Regions from separate parts of the Brevundimonas faecalis genome, predicted to be linked through region 2. Evidence: predicted binding sites of a transcription regulator. Region 2 holds the regulator's gene; the other holds the start of a gene.

Region 1 (4,407 bases), on a different contig from region 2:
CATCGCTCTGGTTAGTAGTTCCACAAACTCGCGGAACTCCGGCGGGGCGAGCGGCCTGAGTTCAAATGTCTCAAACCGGTTTTCGAGCTGCTCATCACCTTGCAGAGCCGTCATCGCTGCCGCTGTCCCGAAGCCCAACAAAGCCATTCGGTGAACATTACAAAGCCTGCGGATGGCATTGAGACACACGTTGCCTCTAGCGCCGACATAGGCGTTCAGGTTGCCCGCCTCATCCAAGATCAAAACGTCTGGACGAAGCTCATCGAGATACGCAGAAACCGCTCTCAACAGAGTACGAACATTGCCGCTAGGCACATACTGGTGTCCTGCTTGCAGTATGGCTTCGTATAAACGAGCTTCGTCTGCCTCGACCGGGGCCTCAACCATCAGGACCACCAGTGGCTTCGGGGAGCCAGGAAGAAATGTTCTTTGAGAAATCTCCCGCAGCAGCTTCAACTTAAGCGCCGTCTTGCCAGCGTTTGGGACACCCCAGAACAGTAAGGCCTTCGGCCGTAAGCGACCGGCAGTGGCTGCGGCGAGGCGAGCACGGGTGAAGGCTTCGTCGCTCACCGGATTTGACGCCCATCGGTCTTTCAGAATGAGAGTAACCCGGGACCAGGGATCGTCATGAAGGACTGGAATATCGGTCACCACTCCTCGACCTCGCGCGCTTGTGATGGAAGCGGTCTCGAGGTGAAGTCGAGTGCCAAAGTGGCCGTCTCAACGGGGAGAAAGATGGATGTCTTGGCTTCAATCGCGCGTTGGTTACTTTCGCTTCGGCGCCTCGCGCGACGCGTAGCTTTTGCCTCTGCCTCAATGAGCTCCTGCGCCTGTTCCCGTAGAGAATGGATGTCGTCTTCGTTGAAGGTGGCCGCCGCTTTTGCCCGAAGTTCGGCGCGGGCCAACTCGTGTTCCCTCAGCGTAAATGGGGGCCTCCTGCGATACAGGTGGACCCTCTCCCATCCAGTCGGACTCAAGACCCAGATGTAGGACATGTCGCGCGGATCGAAACGAAGTTCGACCGATCCAGCCCCTTTGCGGATTAGCGGCCCGAGCCAGGGAGCCCAGTAGCGCAGCACCTTGAAATGGATGCCCGTGCGGCTGACCTGTCGCTTCGCACTGGGTAGGAAGGCCAGCAGTACGTCCTCTGCATAGCTCGGGGGAACAGCTCGCGGTTTGAAGCCATTATCGACTGCTTCGTCCCAGCGAGATTGGGGTGTGAAGCCATCGATACCGCGGTGTGGGGACCGATGATAACGGCTGATCTGGAGTAGTACCCACGTCTCAAATGCATCGAGCGTCATGACCGCCCGACGATCACTGTCGTAATCACCGCGCCGTTCAACGTTAGAGAAGGTGGTTCCGGGTACGAGATGCAACTCGCCCATCATAGTGCCGATGAAACGTTCAATCAGCGCTCCGTACCGCGGCTGGCGGACAGGACGGAAGTAGTGGGCCACATCGTAGGTATCCAAACCGCGGCGGATCGCCAGCGACTTGAAGTCCATGCCATTGTCGGAGTGAAGGATCTCAGGGAAGCCGTGGCAGGGCCAAGGCCAATCGTGACCAATCTCCTCAAGAAGGGCGCCTTTGGGCATGAACGCCCTCAGGAGCGCCATTGCCGTCTGGATGATCGATGGCGCTCCCAGGCTCACGTAGCAGCCGACGCACATGCGCGTGTAAGCATCGATGATCAACGTGATCGTGGGCCGCCCCATCGGCAACCGATAACGCCTGTCTACGAGGATCAGATCGGCCAAGGTGTGATCAATGAGCCAGACCTGGTTGGGGGCCGTGGCCTCCATACCTCCGGGACGAGGCGCGGCTCGTTCAGCAACATTATCCCCCTCCCTACTGCGCAAACGCGTGAATAGATCAATCGCTTCTATCCGCGTGTGAATGGCTTTACGGCCCGGCGGAATTAGCCCCTGCGCCCGACACTTCCCCCGTATCTCGGTGACCACTGCCGATTCCTTCGGCTTCTGAGACGAGCAGTACGATCGTTCCAGCACCTCTGAGATCACCGCCTCAGTGCGTGGATTCAGCAGGCTCTTTCCAGCATCAGGTCCTGGCGCATGAGGCAAGAGCGCCGTTGGGCGTGGATCTGCTGCAAGTAACCGGATCAGCCGGTAGGCATTGGATGTCGAAATGCCGAGAACCTGCGCCGCCCGGTCTACATCCGCGCGCTTCTTTCTATCTCGTTGCGCCAAGGGAGCGAGAATCTCCGCTTGTCGGACGACCTTTTCCCATTCGGCGTTCGATGCGTTGGCGCTGCCAATCCGCTGAGCCATGAAGAAATTCGCAAATAATTAGATATGTGGATATTAGCATTTTCTATTGCTGTGATGTCAACCTCCGACGGCTAGCGACCGCTGCGCGCCAGATGTGGTCATTGCCGCTCTGCCATAAAGGCGGCACTCAAACCCTTCGCAAAAAGACCTGATTTTCTCCCCCCTTACGAAGCTCCGCTTGCCCCCCCAGGGACAAGAGCGCATATAGAACAAATGAGGAACATTTATTCTCAGCCTGACGCGTTGGCGGCGCTGAAGACGCGCCTGGAGGCCCTGGATCGGGCCGGCGGTCGTCGCGTCGGCGCGGGCGTGCGCGCGGGAAGCGACGATGTCTTTGCGCCGTTGGCCACGGGTGTTCTGCATGACCTCTACGCCGCCGCCCCTGCCGACGCGGTGGCGGTCAACGCTTTCGGGCTGGGCATGGCGCTGCGGGCGGCGGCAGGGCGGCCGATCGTCTGGGGCCTGCATGAGATGATGGCCCAGGAGGCGGGGCGGCCGCACGGGCCCGGCCTGCATGAGATGGGCCTGTCGCCGCGCGATCTGCTGCTGGTGCGGACGCGCGACGTGCAGACCCTGCTGGTCGTCGGCGAAGAAGCCCTGCGCAGTCCCGCCGTGGGCGCCGTGCTGTTGAGCGCCTGGGGCGAGGCCAAGGCCTTCAGCCTGACGGCCAGCCGGCGCTTGGTGCTGGCGGCCGAAACCGGAGGCGCGACGCTGTTCCTGGCGCGGGCGGGCGCCCTGCCCTGCCCCAGCGCGGCCGAGACCCGCTGGTCGGTGGCGTCCTGCGCTTCGGAACCTCTGGAAGGCGGGGCGCCGGGGCGGCCGTCTTTTTCCGCAACCCTGCTGCGGCGGCGCGGCAGCGGGGCGACCGGAACCTGGATCATGGAGTGGGATCGTGAACAGCGAACCTTCCGCCCGCCCGCGCCGCTATCTGGCGGTCTGGTTCCCCTGGCTGCCCAGCGACCGGCTAAGGCGTCAGGAACAGCGGGACGGCGCGCCGCCTAAGGATGCGCCGCCCGTCGTCCTGGCCGAGAAGATCAAGGGCGCGCTGCGGCTGGCGGCCGTCGATCCGGCGGCGGCCCGGGCGGGACTGACGCCGGGCCTGGCCCTGGCCGACGCGCGGGCGCGGACCCCCGTCCTGCGCGTCGTCGCCCATCAACCGGACCTCGACGACGCCCTGCTGGCGCGGGTGCTGGAGGATTTCGGTCGCTTCACCCCCATGATCGCGCTGGACCCGCCGCACGGTCTGATGCTGGACGTGACCGGCTGCGCTCACCTGTTCGGCGGCGAAGCAGGCCTGATGCGGACGGTCCAGACGCGGGCCGAACGCGCCGGACTTCAGATACGATGCGCCCTGGCCGGCACCCCCCAGGTCGCTCGCGCCCTGGCACGCTTCGGGCCCGGCGGCCGGTTCGAGCCCGGCCAGGGCCGCGCCGCCGCGCGTCGCCTGCCGGTCGCCGCCCTGGAGCTTTCGGACAAGGAGGACGAGGCCCTGCGTCGCCTAGGCCTGAAGCGGCTGGGCGATCTGGACGACCGGCCCCGCGCGCCCCTGGCCGCCCGCTTCGGCGCCGACTTCCCGACCCGACTGGCGCGGATTCTGGGCGACGAGGACATGCGCATCACCCCGCATCGCCCGCCCGCCTCCGTCGTGGTCGACCGCGTCTTCTTCGAGCCGATCTCGGCGCCCGAGAACATCGAACGGGTCCTGTCCGACCTGCTGGTCGAGACCATGGACCGGCTGGATCAGACCGGCCTGGGCGGCCGCGCCTTCGAGGCCGGCTTCTATCGCGTGGACGGCGAAACGCGCCGCATCGTCGTCCGCACCGGCCGCCCGACCCGCGACGCCCCTGCGACCCTGCGGCTGTTCCGCGAGCGGATGGCGGCCCTGGCCGCCCCGCTGGACCCCGGCTTCGGCTTCGATCAGATGCGAATGTCCGTACCCTGGACCCAGGCTTTGGCGCCGACCCAGCAGGGGCTGGAGCGCGAGACACCCGGCGAAGAGGCCTTCAGCCGCCTGGTCGATCGGTTGACCGCGCGTCTGGGGCCGGAGGCGGTGCTGCGCTTCGAGCCTTTCGCCTCGCACATCCCCGAACGCGCGGCGCGACTGGTCCCGGCCGCC
Region 2 (4,407 bases):
CATCGTCGTGCTGAACGCCGCCGCCGCCCTGGTGGTGGCCGACCGCGCCGCCGACCTGCGCGAAGGCGCCAGAGCCGCCGCCGCCGTCATCGACGACGGCCGGGCCGCCGCCGCTCTCGAAACCCTGGCGCGCGTCTCCCACACACCCATCGAACCCGAAGAGACGGCATGACCGACGTTCTGGCGAAGATCGCCGCCTACAAGCGCGAAGACGTGGCCGCCCGCAAGGCCGCGACCTCTCAGGACGCAGTCGAGGCGCTCGCCGCCCAGGCCTCCGCCCCGCGCGGTTTCCGCGCCGCCCTGGAACGCGTGGCCGAGGAAACCGGCCGCCCCGCCCTGATCGCCGAGATCAAGAAGGCCAGCCCCTCCAAGGGCCTGATCCGCGCCGACTTCGATCCGCCCGCCCTAGCGAAAGCCTATGAACGCGGCGGCGCGACCTGCCTGTCCGTCCTGACCGACGGCCCCAGCTTCCAGGGCGACGACGCCTTCCTGGCCGCCGCCCGCGACGCGGTCGCCCTGCCCTGCCTGCGCAAGGACTTCCTGGTCGACCCGTGGCAGGTGGCCGAGAGCCGCGCCCTGGGCGCCGACTGCATCCTGATCATCCTGGCCATGGTGGACGACGCCCTGGCCGCCGACCTGTTGGCCGAGGCCGAACGATTCGGCATGGACGCCCTGATCGAGACCCACGACGAGGCCGAAATGGCCCGCGCCTGCAAGCTGGGCGGCGATCTGGTCGGGATCAACAACCGTAGCCTTCGCACCTTCGAGGTCGATCTCGACGCCACCGAACGCCTGTCGATGCTGAGCCCCGTGAAAGCCCTGCTGGTCGCCGAAAGCGGCATATTCACCCCCGACGACGTCCAGCGCGTCGCCGACGCCCACGCCCAGGCCATCCTCGTCGGCGAAAGCCTGATGCGTCAGGAGGATGTGGAGGCCGCGACAAGGGCGCTGCTGTCGGCGGGCTAGTGTCAGATATTGGCTCGGCAGAGAATATTCGCATCCGTTCCGTAGCGAATTGTTGCGCCATTCACATTTTGAAGAAAGGGCAATAACATCTGCATATGAATTGGATCAGGGATCAAAAAGCGCATTTAAAAAAAATCGGACCGTACCGGTATTGGATAACAATACTCAGTTGCGGATTGGTCGCGTTGCTTTGGATACCATCCATGGAGTGGGCTTCTAAATGGAGCGGCTGGCCCGATTCATACAATGTCATATGCAGCCGCAAGTGCTTGCTGCCATGGATTTTGAGTAGCCCAAAGCTACTGCTCGACGGCAGCGTGCCCGCTCTAATCACGTTTGCGGTGCTATGGATTCCGCTTCCTATCTTGTGGGGCATCGCGAAGTTCGCTGGAAAACCTAAGGCCGCCAGACACGGAGCTCCCCGTGATAAGGATTAAACGCCTTCTGCAAGGCCGGCTTCCTGCCCCTTAGACGACATTCAGAGGGACTGTTTTAAACGGCAAGGTCTCTGACGAAGGAAATCCCGTTGCTATTGCGTTCAGGCGCAAAGGCCGACTGATTGCAGCCGAGTTGACATTCGGCGAGAACACTTACAGAACATCCTCAACGGTTCACGCCTTGTTCTGGAAGCCCTGCGCCCATGCTCACCAAGAAGCAGCACGAACTCCTGATGTTCATTCACGAACGGATTCAGGAAACGGGCGTCTCGCCCTCCTTCGACGAGATGAAGGAGGCGCTGGATCTGGCGTCCAAGTCGGGCATCCACCGCCTGATCACGGCGCTGGAGGAACGCGGCTTCATCCGCCGCCTGGCCCATCGCGCCCGGGCCCTGGAAGTGACCAAGCTGCCGGAACAGGCCACGGCGGGCGCGCCGCGCGGCCATGCGGGCTTCAAGCCCGGCGTGATCGAGGGCGGCGGCCGTCCCAAGGCCGCCGAACCGGCTAACGACACCCGCGAACTGTCGCTGATGGGCAAGATCGCGGCCGGCACCCCCATCGACGCCATCGAGCATGAAACCGCCCGCTATCCGGTGCCGGAGACCATGCTGGGCGCGGGCGAACACTATCTGCTGGAGATCGAGGGCGACTCGATGATCGAGGCCGGCATCCTCAACGGCGACATGGTCATCATCAAGTCGACCGCCGACGCCTCCTCCGGCGAGATCGTGGTGGCCCTGGTCGAGGGCGAACAGGCGACGCTGAAGCGCCTGCGCAAGAAGGGCGCCTCCATCGCCCTGGAGCCCGCCAACCGCAACTACGAGACCAAGATCTACGGCTCGGACCAGGTCGCGGTTCAGGGCAAGCTGGTCGGCCTTATCCGCCGCTATCACTGAAGTCGGGATCGGCCTGACGGGTCCAGGGGCGCCGCCCCCGCACGTCGGCCGCCCACACCGCCTTCCACCCCGCGCCTTCGCGCCACAGCTCGACAGAGCCGCCGCGCCCATAGTCCACGCCGTCCAGCACCAGCCGCCCCTCGCATGAGGGCGGCAGGGCGCGGATTTCGGCGCGGCTGCTGATGATCTGCGCCGATCGGCACAGGGCGTCCATCTGCTCGATCCCAGGCGCCGCCTTGCCCCACCACAGGGCCACGGGTCCCGCCTCAGCCGTTTCCGGCGCGCAGAAGGATCGCTTGCAAGCCCAGCCCTCCTCCGCTCGAGGCGCAGGCGTCAGGCCCCGTCGCCTCGACCAGAGATCAACGGCGAAGGTCCTCACCTGGGGACGGATCACCACGGCCACCTCCCCTCGACGAAAGGCGGCGTTGGTCCCGCCGTCGCCGATCCAGACATCCGGCGCCGCCGGACGCGGCCAGATCAGCACCGCCGCGGCCAGGGGCAGGCCCAACCACCTCAATCGTCCGCGCCACAGGCAGATGAAAAGGACGCCGACAAAGGCCAGCGGCAGGGCCGCCGTCGGCGCGCTGGCCACGGTGCGCACCGCTCCGGGCAGATCGGCCGTCCAGTGCCCGACGGCCAGCATGACCTCCACCCCTTTGCCCGCCAGCCACAGGAAGGGCGCGCCCAGACCCAGAGGCTCCAGGGCTGCTCCCAGGGCCAGGGCCGGCATCAGGACGAAGTCAGCCACCGGCGCGGCGCTCAGGTTGGCGAACAGGCCGTACATGGCCGTGCGATTGAAATGCTGCATGGCGAACGGCCCCGTCGCCAACCCGGCCACCAGGCTGGCCGTGCAGGCCGCGACCAGCCAGCTTCCCAACCTCTGGGCCGCCACGATGGGCCATGGCGCGGAAATCTCCTTGATGCGCTTCGGCCAGGCCTCGACCAGGGCGACCAGGGCCGCCGTCGCCGCGAAGGACATCTGGAACCCCGGCGTGACCACGGCCTCGGGCTGAAGCGCCAGGACCACGAAGGCCGCCACCGCCAGGGCGTGCATGGTCACCGCCTGCCGATCCAGCAGAATGGCGGCGAAGGCGATGGACGCCGTGATCGCCGCCCGTTCCGCGGGCGGCGGCGCGCCCGAAATCACCAGATAGGTCGCGACGGCCGCCAGACCCGCGATCGCGGCGACCTTCTTTCCCGAAACCCGCAAGGCCAGCCATGGCCATGCCGCCACGCCCAGACGAACGGCGAAGAAGACGAATCCCCCCACCACGGCCATGTGCAGGCCCGAGATTGACAGGATGTGCGCCAGGCCGGAATCCCGCATGGCGTCCAGATCCTCCTGACCGATCCAGGTTTCGTGCCCCGTGGTCATGGCGGCGGCGATCCCGCCGATGCGCGGCCCCAGACGTTCGACGATTCGCTGCGCCAGGGCGTAGCGGACGGCGTTGATCTTCATCGCCATGCGGACCCGCCACGGCGGCGGCGACAGGGTCGCGGCCCGCGTATCGCTCAACGCGAACAGAGTCCCGCCCATGCCCTGGAAGAAGGCGTTGCGCCCGAAGTCGTAGGCGCCGGGCGACGCCGGCGCGGGCGGCGGGTTCAGTATGCCGTACAGCCGCACCGCCTCGCCCGGACGTGGCGGCTCGCCCCGCACGGTGGCGCGCAGACGCACCGGCGTCGCCTCCGGCGCCAGTCCACGGATACGGACCGGCGCCATGACGATGCGCGCCCCGCGTTCCCCCGGACTGTCCACGTCCATCACCCAGGCCTCGACCAGGGTCGGCCGGTCCATGCTCGGCGCGATCGGCCCCTCGACCGCCTCCGTCCTCAGCTTGGCGACCGCCAGCCCGCCGCACAGACAGGCCAGCATCAACAGGATCAGCGTCCACCGCCGCCCCAGGCCTCGCCGCCTCGCCGCAATCCAGACGCCGCCCGTAACCACGGCCGCCAGGATCAGGGGCCAGGCCGGAGGCTCGGTCTTCAGGGCGAAATAGGCTGCGCATCCCGCGCCGAAAAAGACCGGCGCCCACAGCCGCCAGCGATCCGTCTGATCCGCCGCCTCCGCCCGCGCGACATCAAGAAGCCTTACGGCAAGGCTTCGTTTT

Evidence for each region. Region 2 encodes LexA, which represses DNA repair genes until DNA is damaged. Its sites were predicted from a motif close to ATGTTCNCNANNTGTTCT; they were not measured.
Region 1: a site for LexA is predicted at 2,487-2,504, ahead of ABIE19_RS07485 (ImuA family protein). Genes of this name have one in related genera too.

The regions. Positions count from the first base shown of each region.
Region 1 covers NZ_JBEPTF010000001.1:1,514,929-1,519,335, reverse strand. The annotation lists gene ABIE19_RS07495 (TniB family NTP-binding protein) at 1-651, opposite strand, end outside; gene ABIE19_RS07490 (TnsB C-terminal domain-containing protein) at 648-2,291, opposite strand; gene ABIE19_RS07485 (ImuA family protein) at 2,505-3,293, shown strand; gene ABIE19_RS07480 (Y-family DNA polymerase) at 3,184-4,407, shown strand, end outside.
Region 2 covers NZ_JBEPTF010000003.1:339,602-344,008, reverse strand. The annotation lists gene trpD (anthranilate phosphoribosyltransferase) at 1-172, shown strand, start outside; gene trpC (indole-3-glycerol phosphate synthase TrpC) at 169-966, shown strand; gene lexA (transcriptional repressor LexA) at 1,607-2,299, shown strand; gene ABIE19_RS12595 (ComEC/Rec2 family competence protein) at 2,280-4,407, opposite strand, start outside.